DNA from 4 places in the Paenibacillus sp. FSL H8-0261 genome. Region 3 is predicted to be linked to each of the others. Evidence: riboswitches for the same ligand, from Rfam matches in the RefSeq annotation. Region 3 holds a riboswitch; each other region holds the start of a gene.
The links. Region 3 has a riboswitch for cyclic di-GMP ahead of MHI27_RS04915 (glycosyl hydrolase). Riboswitches for the same ligand answer to the same signal wherever they lie in the genome.
Positions count from the first base shown of each region.

Region 1: linked by a shared signal. The riboswitch ahead of MHI27_RS05350 (EAL domain-containing protein) and the one ahead of MHI27_RS04915 (glycosyl hydrolase) in region 3 are both predicted to bind cyclic di-GMP.
Region 2: linked by a shared signal. The riboswitch ahead of MHI27_RS03190 (transglutaminase family protein) and the one ahead of MHI27_RS04915 (glycosyl hydrolase) in region 3 are both predicted to bind cyclic di-GMP.
Region 4: linked by a shared signal. The riboswitch ahead of MHI27_RS29955 (NPCBM/NEW2 domain-containing protein) and the one ahead of MHI27_RS04915 (glycosyl hydrolase) in region 3 are both predicted to bind cyclic di-GMP.

Region 1 covers NZ_CP150297.1:1,234,442-1,238,660, forward strand. The annotation lists gene MHI27_RS05335 (nucleoside deaminase) at 1-2, shown strand, start outside; gene MHI27_RS05340 (alpha/beta hydrolase) at 68-940, opposite strand; gene MHI27_RS05345 (Zn-dependent hydrolase) at 1,062-2,303, shown strand; cyclic di-GMP riboswitch class I at 2,537-2,623, shown strand; gene MHI27_RS05350 (EAL domain-containing protein) at 2,743-4,219, shown strand, end outside.
Region 2 covers NZ_CP150297.1:717,186-721,404, forward strand. The annotation lists gene MHI27_RS03180 (GtrA family protein) at 1-100, shown strand, start outside; gene MHI27_RS03185 (class D sortase) at 134-784, shown strand; cyclic di-GMP riboswitch class I at 909-989, shown strand; cyclic di-GMP riboswitch class I at 1,098-1,178, shown strand; gene MHI27_RS03190 (transglutaminase family protein) at 1,192-2,001, shown strand; rRNA gene MHI27_RS03195 (16S ribosomal RNA) at 2,373-3,930, shown strand; rRNA gene MHI27_RS03200 (23S ribosomal RNA) at 4,164-4,219, shown strand, end outside.
Region 3 covers NZ_CP150297.1:1,130,069-1,134,287, forward strand. The annotation lists gene MHI27_RS04910 (sugar phosphate nucleotidyltransferase) at 502-1,875, shown strand; cyclic di-GMP riboswitch class I at 2,012-2,091, shown strand; gene MHI27_RS04915 (glycosyl hydrolase) at 2,104-3,654, shown strand; gene MHI27_RS04920 (glycosyl hydrolase) at 3,808-4,219, shown strand, end outside.
Region 4 covers NZ_CP150297.1:6,727,722-6,731,940, forward strand. The annotation lists gene MHI27_RS29955 (NPCBM/NEW2 domain-containing protein) at 1-1,338, opposite strand, end outside; cyclic di-GMP riboswitch class I at 1,493-1,579, opposite strand; gene MHI27_RS29960 (hypothetical protein) at 1,737-2,309, opposite strand; gene MHI27_RS29965 (EAL domain-containing protein) at 2,419-3,408, opposite strand; gene MHI27_RS29970 (Crp/Fnr family transcriptional regulator) at 3,458-4,141, opposite strand.

The DNA.
Region 1 (4,219 bases), 100 kb from region 3:
AATTCATGCGGTCTCCTATATTTTCCGGCACTATTTTAGTGCCGGATTTTCCTGTTCTTCTACAGATCTACTCAGCAAGATGAAGCTGAAGGAAATCAATCACCTGATGAAGAGCTTTTTGCACAACAGGGTTATCGAAATCTTTTTCAAATACATGCTCTCCGTTTGGAATAGTAATAAGCTTTGCTGGTACTCCTTCTTTCACTAGCGCAGCTCTCATGAATACCGATTGTTCATACGGCACATCTACATCGTTCGTTCCGTGCAGTAACAATGTAGGGGGGAATTCCTTAGTTACATGATGAATAGGACAGAATTTGAGGATTTCTTCCTTATGTAGAGAAGGATTCAAGCCCGTCACTTCTTCGATCCAACGACCGGATTGTCTTGCATATAAATAGAGAAGAAAACGCTCGTCAACGCTTGCGCTCGTAATGATTTGATCGGACACTGTACCTTTTGCAATCTCCATGGAGACGATATCCTTTTCACAATAGAATTTACTTGGTTCGAGTGCCCATGGAGCGCTAATATCGCCATATCCATAGAAGGAGACAATCGCACGTGGCTTATGGGTAAACATTCCTGTGCTTAGTGCAAGGAAACCACCTGCTGAGCTTCCCACTACAGCGATCCTCGAGGGGTCAATGGAGAATTGTTTTGGTCCTTCCTTTTCTAACCAAAGAAGGCTATCTTGGACATCTTCAAGGATGTCAGATAGGGTGGACCTAGGGGCTAATCTATAGTCAATCGAAAATAGCGCAAAGCCATTATTAGTGTAAAGTTGTATCATTTCCTCGGATAGATCTTCTCGATCACCCCAAAGTAGACCGCCTCCGTGAATGTACACAATAGCAGGGGCTTGGGGACGGTTTGTTTCATAAAAATCAGCTTTAATTGTAAATTGATCATTTTCTTTAAAAATAATAGTCTTCTTCATAGCTATCCATTACACCTCATCAAGTAAGTAATTTTTAAAGACTAGCAATACCTCTATTGTATATCATTCACGAATTTTGATGAAACCATAATCATGAATACCCAGGATTGGAGATACTGTCATGGATAGAAAGAGAAGATATCAGGCTTTATTTGATAATATTAATCAATATAACTCGGGTGAGAAGGGCATCACTAGAATTGCCTATACAAATGAAGAGCAGACATGTACGAGTGCTTTTATGCGGATGTGTAAGGCTGAAAATTTAGATATCCGGATGGATCATTGCGGGAATGTGATTGCTAGAAGGAATGGGAAGATAGAAGGGCTCCCACCCGTTGTAATGGGCTCTCACTTGGATACGGTATATCAAGGTGGGAAGTACGATGGGGTAGTAGGTGTAACGGCTGCTTTGGAAGTGATCAAACGTCTAAACGAAAAAGGGATTGAAACGGATCATCCGATCGAAATTATCTCATTTGCCTGTGAAGAATCCTCGCGTTTTGGTATTTCAACAGTAGGCAGCAAAATAATGTCAGGGTTATTTCAGAAGGAGAAATATAGATCTTTGAAGGACAAAGACGGTATTACCATGGAAAAGGCATTTTCGCTATGTGCACTGGATTATAACAGTATTGATCAGGCGAGTAGAGAGAATGAAGAATTAAAAGCGTTTTTTGAATTACATATTGAGCAAGGTCCTGTCTTAATAAACAATAATAAAAGAATTGGAATTGTGACTGGAATTGCTGCACCCGTGAGGCTTCATATTCAAATATCAGGGAAAGCATCTCACTCTGGAACGACACCTATGAATATGAGAAGAGATGCTTTTCTGGGTGCTTCTGAAATAGCGTTAGAGCTTGAAAAAGCAGCCAAACTCGAACAAGAATTTGGAACGGTTGCGACGCTCGGGGTGATAGAAATCTTAAATGGAGCCATGAACGTGGTTCCGGGAGAGGTTGAAATTAAAATTGATATCAGATCTACTTCCGTGGCATCCAGGCAACGTGTGTTAGACCATTTGTATCAGACGATAGCCTCAGTACAAGAGAGCAGACAACTTGAAATTGCGAGTACGGAAATCATCTCCGAGGAACCTGTCCTATTATCGGATGAGATCACTCATGTTCTAGAATCCATTTGTGAAGAGAAGGGGATATCGAGTCAACGGATGATCAGTGGTGCAGGGCATGATGCCATGAACATGAACAAACTCTGTCCAGTAGGGCTTATCTTTGTTCCTTCTGTAGATGGACTTAGTCATCATCCTAATGAATATACAGACTTGGATGATATCATTATGGGGATTGATATTTTAGAAGAAGCTGTTCTTCGTTATGCGTTTGTAAGACAAACATAATTCGTGTTGAGAAGTAAGTCCCAATGTGACATATATAAATGTTACATTGGGCTTTTGTATCTAATTTTATAATTGTTCGCAGAATTGTTGCTTTACATTAATAAATATTATATTAAAGTTAACAATGATATTTGTGAAAATTTTCCCATGGAAAAATTAAAATTCACTATGGAAATAGGTCTTTTGGAAGCAACCTATTATTAATAGAGTATTTATGACTAATAATAGTGAAAACAGAATATTGGTAAACCTATTGAAAAGTAGGGACACAAAGCCATAGGGTCTAAATCTACATATAGATATGACAGCCGGTTGCATGCAGTTGGAGTTTCTTGATCTTATTTTTTGATGCATATGCAGCCGTTATCATTCTGATAGCGGCTTTTTTTAATTCGTTTTCTAATAAAAACGTAATAAATCGGAAAAAGGATGATAGTACATGGATCAAACACAACCACTGAGAGTATGGAGAATGATAGGCCTCGTCATAATGGCAACGTTGATATTTTGGGGGTGCTCTTACTATTTCATAAAATGGACTGCTAACTCTTATGAGCAAGAAGCGGTTGCTGCTACATCAGAAGCTACGATACATGCGAGTAGATCGATTGGAAATATGATACAGGGTGGATTAGATTCATTAGATGGAATTGCTGATTCTATTTCGGAAATAAATTATATGGATTGGGATAAGACCAAAAAATATCTGCATCACTTTGATAAAAAATATAATTTTATTCGAATTAGCATCAACAGCCCAGATGGTAAAGCTTACGCATCAGATGGGACAATGTTTGATGTATCAGATGAAGTAGGGTTCCAAAAGGCTCTGCAGGGTATTAGCAGTATTTCTGATCCATTCTTAGATAAGATCTCCAATAAAGAAATTATCACGATCAATAGTCCACTTAAGTTTAAAGGTGAAGTGAAGGGTGCTTTATCTGCCAGCAAATATACACAGGATCTTTATGATGCTCTTGCAGTTTCCTTCTTTAAAGGTCATGGTTATTCTCAAATCATTGATCAAAAGGGACAAGTCATTATCAAATCGAAGAATCTCGAAGAGGATAAGTCCATTGATAACATATTCGAAAGTATAAGTATTGATTCTAGAAATAAGAAACAACTGCAAAACTTTAAAGAGAACATAACCGCGAAAAAATCTGGAGTAGGAATATTTTGGATTAACGGAGATAGCAAAATGGTTGGTTATTCTGGCATCCAGGGGGTTGAGGACTGGTATATTCTCTCCGTGATACCGAAAGATGTGATCATGGCCAAAGCGTCTCAAATGAGTCAGGCGACTTTTCTATTATGTGTAATCATGTTTGTCTTATTATTGATCATATTTGTTAACATTCTATTAAATAAGAGCAAAATTAGGAAACAGATGGAGAGAATTGCCTTTGAGGATGAGTTAACACATCTTTCTAGAACGAATAAATTTGTTATAGATGCTCAGTATTTACTTAAAGAGAAACCGAATACAAAGTTTGCTGTGTTGCAATTTGATATTGAACAATTTAAATACATAAATGAAATTGTCGGTTTTCATGAAGGAAATAGCATTTTGATTCAAGTGGCTAATAGCTTAACAGCAAACACATTAGACGAGGATGTCATTGGACGCTTAGGGGGTGATCGTTTTATTCTTTTCACTTCGTATGACAATAAGGCGGAATTATTCATCCGTATACAAGTACTTACTGAACAAATGAGCGACTATACGTTTGGAAATGAAGAAGGTTTTAGGCTAGTGATTAATTGTGGAATTTACTGTATAGATGATCGTCAGAGCGATATCCTCACATGTATTGACCGAGCAGGAATCGCTTGTAAGTCCATTAAAGGTGGATACAAGAGCTCATGCACTTTCTTTGACGAACAATTGCTATTGCAGATACACGAAGAGCAAG
Region 2 (4,219 bases), 410 kb from region 3:
GACTGACAAACTAGGCATTCAAGTGTTGATCTCTAAGGTATTAGTAACGTTTGTGACGGTGATCATTAACTTCTTCGGAAGTCGTAAATGGGTATTCTAAAGTTCAGTAGAACAATCTACGGAGGTGAAAATCATGCGTAAATTCTCGTATGTGCTCATACTGGCGGGGATCCTTATCATGCTCTATCCAAAAGCTAACGAATGGTATAACGACTGGCAGCAGGATAAGCTATTAGAATCGGCTGAACTGAGCACCAGTGAAAGTACTCCACCACCTGATCTGAAGAGCAGATATGCCGAGGTCACTCAGCTACTAGCGGAGGAATCAGCTCTAGATGCACAAGCACAGCCGCAAGAAACAGAAAAGCCGGAACCAGAAATTGAAGTGGGTGGCAAAGTTATCGCATTAATTGAGATCGATAAGATCGATCTGAAGCTGCCTGTATTAGAAGGGGCTACTAAAGCGAATATGAAGCATGCCGCGGCCCATATGAAAGAAACAACTCCAATAGGAGAAATAGGGAACGCCGCAATAGCTGCACATAGAGCTAGAACTACGGGCAGATTGTTTAACAGGCTGAATGAGGTTGTGATTGGGGATACGATTACGGTAAAGACTAGCGATCAGACTTATAATTACGAGGTTTATGATATTTCTGTTGTACTTCCTAGTGATGTGTCTGTTCTAGACGGGAATAACAAAGATAAAATTCTTACTCTAATTACGTGTGACCCACTAGTAGATCCTACACATCGTTTGATTGTTCATGCCAAGCTTTCCTAATCGTTGACGAGAAATAACAAGAGAATTCAAATACAGAGAAATAACTATAAAATAATAGTAAATCTAGCAATTTTGTTCTTGTTTACGAGGATAAATATGGTAGTATAAGACTATAAAAGCTAAACACGATAAACGGCAAACCTATCGAAAGGTAGGGACGCAAAGCTAAAGGGCCTTCCCGTAAGGATGGCAGCCAGTTACCGAATGAAGAGGCTTTTTTTGTTTTTATAAAATATATAAGAATCTTAGATTCATATTTCTACTTGGACTGATTCTGTTAATTTGTCTAGTGAAATTAGAACAGATAGAGCTTATACGATAACGGCAAACCTATCGAAAGGTAGGGACGCAAAGCTAAAGGGCCTTCCCGAAAGGATGGCAGCCAGCTACCGAAAGGGGTTTTATCCGTGAAAAAGGTTTATTTTATGATGGTGGCGCTGTTCGTACTGATTACTGCGGTTCCGGTAAGCACAGCTCAAGCCGCAAGTGTAGATGCAAGCTGGTTGATTACATCGAAAGTGGCTCAAGGTGTTATTGGAATTAACTATGATATTCCGAAAGATAAAAGAATCAAACTCATGATCACTAAAGACAACAGCAGCTATACATATAACTTATATGCTTCTGGACAAGCTGAGGACTTCCCTTTACAACAAGGTAATGGTACTTATAAGGTTTCTGTTCTTGAGAACACAACCGGCAATAAATACAAAGCGTTATATTCCGAAGTAGTAGACGTAACCATGAGTGACTCGAATTCCGTATATTTGGGCTCCGTACAGAATGTGAAATGGAGTTCTTCTGATAAAGCGATCCTTAAGGCAAAAGAGCTTATAAAAGGCAAAACTACAGATGAAGAGAAAGTTAAGGCAATCTATAACTATGTAGTTGCTAATGTACAATACGATTATTCTCTTGCTAATAACGTAACAACAGATTACATTCCGAACATTAACAACACTTTGAATACTAAAAAAGGAATCTGCTATGACTATGCTTCTCTTTTTGCCGCAATGCTGCGTAGTGTAGATGTGCCTGCTAAATTGGTGATGGGGAATACTAGCTACGTTACGCAATACCATGCATGGAATGAAGTGTTGATGGATGGGAAATGGGTTACTATTGATACAACGGTAGATGCATCGTCAGCGAAGAGTAAGAAGAATACGGATTTTATTAAGGCTTCAAGTAAGTATACTGCAGCAAAATACTATTAATTTGCATCGATAAATTCATAACTCTATTAAATAAACAACCAGCTTAATTATTAAGCTAGTTGTTTATTTTTCTATTAGGGGTTGCTTTTCTATGAATAGATAGGTTATTATAGTTAAGCGTTGTTAGACAGCGTACAGGCAATGTTTGAGAGAGTTATATAAACGGCTTTCGAAAAATAAAGCTTGCATTACTGAGAACAACATGATATATTATAAGAGTTGCTGCTGAGACATTAAACGGCGCCAACGAGAACTTGATCTTTGAAAACTGAACAACGAGTGAGTAGGAAATCACGAAAGTGAAATCCAAAATTAGAGAATTAATTTTCTCGTCAGATGTTTCAAAATGAGCATATCGCTCTTTTCAATACTAATTGGAGAGTTTGATCCTGGCTCAGGACGAACGCTGGCGGCGTGCCTAATACATGCAAGTCGAGCGGAGTTACTTTGAAAGCTTGCTTTCAAAGTAACTTAGCGGCGGACGGGTGAGTAACACGTAGGCAACCTGCCCCTTAGACTGGGATAACTACCGGAAACGGTAGCTAATACCGGATAATTTCTTTTTTCTCCTGAAGGAAGAATGAAAGACGGAGCAATCTGTCACTGAGGGATGGGCCTGCGGCGCATTAGCTAGTTGGTGGGGTAACGGCCCACCAAGGCGACGATGCGTAGCCGACCTGAGAGGGTGAACGGCCACACTGGGACTGAGACACGGCCCAGACTCCTACGGGAGGCAGCAGTAGGGAATCTTCCGCAATGGACGAAAGTCTGACGGAGCAACGCCGCGTGAGTGATGAAGGTTTTCGGATCGTAAAGCTCTGTTGCCAGGGAAGAACGTCCGGTAGAGTAACTGCTATCGGAGTGACGGTACCTGAGAAGAAAGCCCCGGCTAACTACGTGCCAGCAGCCGCGGTAATACGTAGGGGGCAAGCGTTGTCCGGAATTATTGGGCGTAAAGCGCGCGCAGGCGGTCATTTAAGTCTGGTGTTTAAACCTTGGGCTCAACCTGAGGTCGCACTGGAAACTGGGTGACTTGAGTACAGAAGAGGAAAGTGGAATTCCACGTGTAGCGGTGAAATGCGTAGATATGTGGAGGAACACCAGTGGCGAAGGCGACTTTCTGGGCTGTAACTGACGCTGAGGCGCGAAAGCGTGGGGAGCAAACAGGATTAGATACCCTGGTAGTCCACGCCGTAAACGATGAGTGCTAGGTGTTAGGGGTTTCGATACCCTTGGTGCCGAAGTTAACACAGTAAGCACTCCGCCTGGGGAGTACGGTCGCAAGACTGAAACTCAAAGGAATTGACGGGGACCCGCACAAGCAGTGGAGTATGTGGTTTAATTCGAAGCAACGCGAAGAACCTTACCAGGTCTTGACATCCCTCTGAATCCACTAGAGATAGTGGCGGCCTTCGGGACAGAGGAGACAGGTGGTGCATGGTTGTCGTCAGCTCGTGTCGTGAGATGTTGGGTTAAGTCCCGCAACGAGCGCAACCCTTAACTTTAGTTGCCAGCAGGTAAGGCTGGGCACTCTAGAGTGACTGCCGGTGACAAACCGGAGGAAGGTGGGGATGACGTCAAATCATCATGCCCCTTATGACCTGGGCTACACACGTACTACAATGGCCGGTACAACGGGAAGCGAAACCGCGAGGTGAAGCCAATCCCATCAAAGCCGGTCTCAGTTCGGATTGCAGGCTGCAACTCGCCTGCATGAAGTCGGAATTGCTAGTAATCGCGGATCAGCATGCCGCGGTGAATACGTTCCCGGGTCTTGTACACACCGCCCGTCACACCACGAGAGTTTACAACACCCGAAGTCGGTGGGGTAACCCGCAAGGGAGCCAGCCGCCGAAGGTGGGGTAGATGATTGGGGTGAAGTCGTAACAAGGTAGCCGTATCGGAAGGTGCGGCTGGATCACCTCCTTTCTATGGAGAATCGTCTTCTGCAATGAAGACATTCAAATCGGAAGTTAAACTTCCAAAATCTCAGGTTTAGGCCTGTTACTCACTCGTTGCTCAGTTTTGAGAGTTTAAGCTCTCAAGTAAGACTTGATCCTTGAAAACTGGATACCGAAACGAATTTGCGTTTTAGAACATCTTTTAGCAACTTGTGTAAACAAGTAAATGTTATTAGTGAGATTTTTCTTAGGAAAAATCAAGGTTAAGCTAATAAGAGCACACGGAGGATGCCTAGGCGCCAGGAGCCGACGAAGGA
Region 3 (4,219 bases):
ATCGCTCCTACAGTTCCAAAATTCCCCTCCGTCACTCCGTTCCCTTATCATAAGTTTTAAGCAATTTATAAAGTTAGAGTACTCTGATTGTTTATCGCAGTAGCAGATAACCTTGTTGTTGTAGTAGTACTTGCGTTGGCTGCTGCCTCCATAGGAGCAGAAGCAAATCTTTAGAAAAACGTGCTGCCTTCCGGCTGGTACAGCCCGGTGCAGTACGGTTCAAGCATTTAGAGGAAGTTGGTTAGGTAAAGAACGGAAAGGGAATTTGGAACTGTAGAAACGGAGTGTTCGCCTTTATCCTCGGATTTCTACCGCTGGCGGCGGTTCAAATCAGGAAATCTGAGGATAACAGCGATCGGAAGTCCAAAATCCCTTGGAGTGGTTCATACCTAATAAATTTTTTTAAAAATGCATCCGCTCGAACTAAGGCTAAGCGGAAGCTATACGTTTTGATAACAATTCAATTATGCTCATTTCCATATATTAAGGAGGGTTCATTCTATGAAAATGGTACTTCTATCAGGCGGTTCAGGTAAACGGTTATGGCCGTTGTCCAACGACTCACGTTCAAAGCAATTTCTAAAGGTACTTGAAAGCCCTCAAGGTGAACCAGAATCCATGGTACAACGTGTCTGGAGACAGCTGGAGGAAGCGGGGATGGCAGAATCATCTTATCTGGCTACCGGCCGCGGCCAAGTAGAAATGATACAAAGCCAACTGGGAAGTCATGTGCCGATTATTGTTGAACCGGAGCGTCGGGATACTTTTCCGGCTATCGCCTTAACAGCTACCTATCTTTATTCAGTGGCAGGTGTTTCTCCAGCGGAGACGGTAGCAATATTGCCTGTTGACCCTTATGTAGAAGCATCCTTTTTCGATACCATAGCTATGCTTGAGGGGACCATGCTGGAAAGTGGAGCAAATCTGGCACTAATGGGTGTTGTTCCTGAACATGCCTCAGAGAAATACGGATATATTATTCCTACCACAGAAGAGGCGGGGGGGAATGGTTTTATGAAGGTGAGTCACTTTCAAGAGAAACCAGACCGCATACAAGCAGAACAGCTCATCGAGCAAAATGCATTGTGGAATTGCGGAGTGTTTGCCTTCCGCTTAGGGTACTTGTTAGATATTTTGCAGCGTAAAGGGTTGCCTTTAGGATATGAAGAATTGCAGAAGCAGTATAAGCTATTGTCTTCCATCAGCTTTGATTATGAAGTGGTGGAGAAAGAAGAACATATTGTGGTGCAGCCGTATGATGGATTCTGGAAGGACCTTGGAACGTGGAATACGCTGACAGAGGAAATGAGCAGCAAGCATGTAGGAAAAGGTTTTGTAACGGCGGATTCTGAGGGGACTTGCTTGATTAATGAGCTGGATATTCCGATTACGGTAATTGGTGCGAAGGATCTGATCATTGCGGCTAGCCCGGATGGGATTCTAGTTACCCATAAAGCTGAGAGCCCACGGATTAAAGAAGTGCTGAAGACCTTTGAACAAAGACCGATGTACGAGGAACGCCGCTGGGGCCATTACAAAGTTATTGATTATGTGAAATATGATGAAGGCAATGAAGTGCTGACCAAACGGATTTTTATATCCGAGGGGAATAATATCAGCTATCAATTACATCGCAAGCGTAGTGAAATTTGGACAATCGTCAGCGGCGAAGCAAGTATTGTGCTGAATGAGAAAAAACATAATGTGAAGGCTGGGGACGTGGTACGTATACCGGAAGGAACGAAGCACGCGATCCTTGCTTTGACGGATGTCGAGTTTATAGAGGTACAGACGGGTTCTGAATTAGTAGAAGAAGATAACATTCGTATTACTTTAGACTGGAATGATATAGAACTACAACAATTCATTTCATAGGTCTAACCTATCTATTTAACCAATCCAAAATTTCTTGAAACAGGTAAATTGACTCAATTATCAAAAAAAGTCATAAAAACACTAAATATATCATTAATTGTCGTCGATACTTACGGTAAGAGAGATTATTTCTCTTAAATTGAAAAGGCAAACCTATCGAAAGGTAGGGACGCAAAGCTATAGGGCCTTCGAAAGAGTGGCAGCCTGGCTACCGAAAGGGAGATTATTTTGAAAGCTTACCGTACGTATCGATTATTTGGCGCATTTCTGTCACTCGTCTTGTTTCTGACTGCACTTCCGCTTACTGTTGGAATTTCGCCGTCTGTTGTCATAGCTGCTTCAAATTCTGGAACGCCAGTTACCCCAGGAGCCTCACCTGAAGCCGTAAAGCTGCTTAACTATTTTTACTCGATCTCAGGAAAAGGTATTATTGCTGGTCAACATGACTATTTAGAAAGTCCAGATGAAATTAACAATATGCTGAAGGGAACCAGCGGACAATATGCCGCTCTTCACGGTTATGAACTGGGCGCGATCAGCGGTCAGTCAGAAGGAACGATGGCCTGGCAGCGTCAAAATGTGGTGAACAGCGCCATCAACTGGAATAAAGCGGGCGGGATCGTAGCTATGACTTTTCATGCTAACCTGCCGGGCACCTCTTATGACTGGGATAATGTGAAAAAATCACTTAGTCAGAATGAGTTCGATAGTTACGTTACACCGGGTACCAAGCAATATAACAATCTGATCGCTGAACTTGATAAGGTGGCAGTCTCTTTAAAAAGCTTGCGCGATGCCAATGTTCCGGTGCTTTGGAGACCCTATCATGAAATGAACGGGAACTGGTTCTGGTGGGGGAAGAAAAATAACTTTTCTAAACTTTGGAATATTATGTATGACCGTTTTGTTAACGTTCATAAATTAAATAACTTGTTATGGGTATGGAGTCCGAATGCTCCCAATGTTTGGTCAGATCCTTATGCGCTAACTTATCCAGGTGCTGATAAAGTAGATATTCTGGCAGCAGATATATACGAAAATGATTTCCAGCAAAAATACTATGACAGCTTGTTGAGTCTAGCCGCAGGCAAACCGATTGCGATCGGGGAGAATGGTGAAATGCCTAATCTGGAGAAGCTTCAGCAATCACAAAGTAAATGGACGTATATGATGAGCTGGGGAAAAATGCTTTACGAGAATAACAGTGCAGATACAATCAAAACATTTATGAATAGCAACTATACCCTAACTAGAGATAAATTAAATACTAGTGTGGTACCGACACCTAGCGCCGCACCAGCGCCGGCACCTTCCGAAGAAGAGGGGGAGGCAGCAATTCCTCTCGCGAAGGGGCTTGCAGGAGAGTATTACAACAACATGCAGCTATCGGGAACAGCAGCTCTTACTAGAACTGATGCAATTATCGATTTCAATTGGCGGCAAGGATCGCCGGATGCCGCCCTCGGTATTGATCGTTTCTCCATACGTTGGAGCGGTAAAATTAAGCCATTATATGATGAGCAATATACATTTTACACTACCTCAGATGATGGCATCCGTGTGTGGGTGAATGGGCAATCCGTGATTGATAGTTGGACTAAGCAAAGTGGTACTGAGCGTAAGGGTAATATAACGCTGAAGGCTGGCCAGCTATACGATATCAAGGTGGAGTATTACGAAAATGAAGGCGATGCGAGAGTCCGCTTGATGTGGGAAAGTGCTAGTCAAGCTAAAGAGACAGTTCCAGCAAGTGCACTTTATCTTCCGGATGTCTCCTGATTGATGAAAATTAAAGGTCGATCCTTAGTAGCTCTGCGTTATAGCAGAGCTACTAAGCTATAGTCCTCATTAGGTCAGAAGACGATTGTCCGATAACAGGTATGTTTATTTAGCACCTGTGGAGGCAGTACAGCTACCGAAAGGAGGATTTATTTGCGTAAATATTATAAGCAAAACAGATTGTTGTTTACTATATTACCGGTGTTTATTATTTTTTCCTTGCTGCCTTGGGGAGAGGTTAAGGGTCTTCCGAAGGCTATGAGTGTTTCTTCCTCTCTTCCTCCGGCTATACCAAGCAATCCATCAGCTTCTGAAGAAGCCAAGCAACTGCTGAGTAATTTGGTGAATCTACGTGGCAAAGGAATCCTGTCTGGCCAGCATGATTATCTAGAAAGTCCAGATGAACTGGTTCATAAGCTGAAGAATACATCGGGACAAAATGCCGTTCTACATGGTTATGAATTGGGGGCAATTAATAATCAACCCGAAGGGACGATCGCAGAACAGCGACAAGCTGTTATAGACAGTGCAATGGAGTGGCATCAAGAGGGTGGCATTGTAGCCA
Region 4 (4,219 bases), 1.3 Mb from region 3:
TGTGAAAATACCATTTACAGCTTCGCTTACTTTATCCTCTGTATAAAATCTAAATTCAGCCGCAAAAGGTCTGTTGATATTGGCTTTTGTGAACTTGAATTTCAATCTTTTAAACTTCGTAGGTTCGAATTTAAACTCCAGAAAATCATTCGTACTAGTCGCGGTTCCGCTAGATACGAGCTGGAAGGTTTCTCCCTTACTTGTTTCTGATGCATAAATTTCAAAAGCCTCTGGGAAGCCTTTGCGGTTATCTCTAGCCAGGAAAGCCACTCTATCTAGTATTTTCGCTTGCGCTAACTCAAACACAACTTCATTCGTGAAGCTGTCATCATTGTTTTTGTTCGTTTCCCAGTGTGTATTCGGCTGGTCATCGAGCATGTATTCCGGTTTCGTACCTGGATAGCTCCCACCGTTCACCGTTACTTTTGATACATTAGAGTTAGGCATTCTATAAGCTTCGCTATAGGCATTTTCATATGCTGTACCATAGCCTTTTAGCTTCGAAACCTTAGCCGCTGTTGCCTCTATTTGATGATTCTCCAGAAGTACTTTTGCATTCTCTATATCTGCTTGAAACTGCGCGTACAGTGGATGTGTCTGCACTTCTTGTTCTAAAGTCGTTAATTTCTCCACCGTATTAAATGCTGCGCTAACTTGACTCAAGGTATCATCTGTAAATAAATTTTTCATTTTAGCGGATACGGTATCTTCTTTGTAAAAAGAAAACTCAGCTGCACTCGCCCAATCTTGGTTAGCTTTTTTGAAGACAAATTTAAGTCTCTTGAAGGCTGTGGGTGCAAACTCAATCTCTACTACGTCACCTGCTCCGCCTTTATATTCTCCAGAGGATACTAGCGTATAATCGCCTGCATCCGTAGTTGAACCATAAATATCAAATTCCTGAGCAAACCCCTTCCCCTTTGCACTGGATTGTCTTGCAGCATATACGATTCTATTTAATTCAGTGGACTCATTGAAAACAAAGACAACCTCATTCGTAAACGTTGAACTATTCGGTTTACCCGTTTCCCAATGCGTACTCATATCGCCATCCATAGCCTTAGCTATAGGTGAACCTGAGTAGTTACCACCGTTATTGGTAATGGATTTAATATTCGCAGGATTCATTCTAAAAACATCATTATAAGCGCCTAGGATAGCCTTGCCGTACAGATCAAACGGAATAACTGACGCATTGCTTAATAGGTCAGCCTTGCTTTGTACTACAGTGTTTACTACACTTACCTTGCTTACATCACTTGCTAAAGCATAACCTGCCTCACTCGAAAAACTAGCTAACATGGCTGCTGATGTAGCGATCGCAATCATTTTTTTCATCTTTTCTACCCCCCAGATGTAATATGAATCTCTTCCGTGCCTAAAAATAGGCACAAAAAAAACTACCCCAAAAGAGTAGCTTGATTGCGTATAAAGTCGCATAAAAACTAAGACTTAATTTTTATTAAACTTTAACAAAAAGCGTAATACACTCTTTGGCAGCTGGCTGACAATAGTTATGATAACCTTAGTCCCTATAGCTTTGCGTCCCTACATTTCCATAGGTTTGCCTATGAAGTTTCGAATACATTACAAAGAGTAACATAACGCTACATCTGATCGCATGATTAATTGGTATGAAATCCGAATAGGTAATTGCAATTACTTTTTATATCGTGATAGATATTCTTTATCGAGTATCCCGAAAGAGAGAGGAAACTTTAGGACTGGAGGTCTACTTAACTCCCCGCACCAAACAAACGCCGGAACCAATTCCACACATCGCCCGTGATGGGAATTAACCCGAAGCCATGCTCGCCAACTGCGATTAGACCATATGCCCATTGGCCAATAGCTACTGCTCCCCCAGCAATCCGTCCTATGGCTACCGCCCCAAATGCCGTATCACCTATGGCGACAGCTCCCAACGCTTTTTCGGCTATCGCGATCGCTCCTACAGCCACTCCTGCAATGGCAATCGCCCCAGCTGCGAAGCCAAGCCAGCTAATTGCTATCGCTCCAAGGGCTAACCACATTCCTAGTGATATTGCACCCACGGATAGAACCCCTACGCTTATCGCACCTATGGAAATCAAGCCTACAGCTACATCTCCAATAGCAATTAATCCAACAGCTGTCTTCACTTGTGGCTTGCTTCCGTGACCATACCCCTGACCTGAGTATCGACCCAAATTGCTGCGAATACTTACCACCGGAAATGATGGAGACGGCCATTGATAATCAATTTCTCGTCCACCTAACCCTCTAGAATCCGCCCAGTGTGTGATGTACTTATGCCATTTCATATCCATCCCGTCCCCCTTCTCAATTACCTTAATTATACAACCCCGGGGGTTGGCTGTACTCAGACTCTGACCTGAAATTCATCTCATCCTCTAGACGGAGTTATACTCATTAGGATCACTGTTTGGGAATAGGATCAGGCTTTCCAAATAAATATCCCTGAAACAACTGATAGCCACTCTGCTTAAGCCATTCAAAGTCCTCTCTAAACTCCACACCTTCTGCTAAAGGAATGGATTGGATTTCTAAAGCTTTTTCTAAAAATTGTTTAGCTATTTTCTGTTTGTTCAGATCGCTGGACACACCCTGAACATATTTCATATCCAGCTTCATGTAATGGGGTTTAAGCTCCAACAACATCTCGATCGTGCTGAAGCCCTCGCCAACATCATCTAAAGCGTATTCAAATCCCCGATCCTTGTAATATGTCAAAATAGCTTTCAAATGAGCGAGATCATCCACTTTCTCCGTCTCAACAACTTCAAAGACAAAAAGAGAGGGATCGACGCCTAATTGATTGGCCAGTTCAACGGTTGATCTTAAGCAGAACTCTGGCGCGTAGATCGACGTTGGGATAAAATTAATAAACGTTTTTTTATTTAAGGGTGCAGCATATTTTACAGCAGTCATTCTACATAACCGGTCTAAAGCATATAAACGCCCACGATTCCGTGCCGCCGCAAAAATCTCATTAGGATAGATAAGGGACCCATCTTCTTTTTTAAATCTGGATAGGAGCTCGTATGCAAAAATCTCTTCCCGTACGTTCACAATCGGTTGGAAGTGACAAGTAACTAAGCCCTTAGTTATAACCTCATCAATCCACTCCATATCAAGTACAGTGGGTAATTCGGATAGAGGTCTCCATGTTTGGTCATCTATACGGAATTCAAACTGCTCCGACTCCATATGGTCATTACAGAAATCTAGAAAATCCCGCACCCCAGCCTCCTTGATCGTAATCACATTTTCTTCTACCTTATGTATCGTATTACTTCTACTCAAGTGATGAATAACCTCAGGTAAAATCCTTAGATTAAGCTCACCATGAGCCTTGATTTCAAAATTCAACTCTCTTACTACACAATGATTACATGCCACATTCATAACCCCTTTAATAATCAATTCTCTGAAAAAGATCCCGGAACTGCTCTTCTCAATCGAAATCCGTATACTCTAGTAAATACGTCGGGTCTAACACGGTGATCTGCTGATGTTGAATATCAATAATCTTTTGCTCTTGCAGATCTTTAAGCACAAGGGTAGCCGTCTCCCTTAACGTTCCGATCATATCCGCGAACTGCTGATGGGTCAATCGAAGATCAATCCTCTGTTTGCCTTGCTCCTCTACTCCGAATCTTTGGTATAGTCTTCTTAGTGTAAATATCGCACGCGCTCTCGCATCATGAAATTTCATTTCATGTAATAACCGATTCGATAAAAATAAACGGTCCATTTGCAGCAGCATCAATTGCTCCTTAATCAACGGGTAATCGGCAAGCATCTGCTCAAAAGGCTCACGTTTAATCTCAAATAATACTGTATCATTCATAGCCACCGCAGACAGCACTCTTATATTGGAGGGATGGATCACTTCCAGATCGCCAAAGAAATCGCCTTTTCCAAAAAGATCTACGGTATGCTCTTTCCCTTTCGTGGTAGCGTACACCCTTATAATCCCCGAATAGATAATGTAGGCATGATCCCCCGGATCTGATTCTGCAAACACCAGGGTCCCCTTAGAATATGCCTTATAAGTGAATAATCCTGAGACCGCCTCGGTCTTCTCCGAGGGTAAACCCTGAAAAAAGCGAGTGCCAGTCCAAAAAGAAGCTTCCATCTCATTATTCCTTTCTAACACATTCCATAGTTTTGTATGCCAACATACTGATAATAAATCATCATCCTGTTATATTCT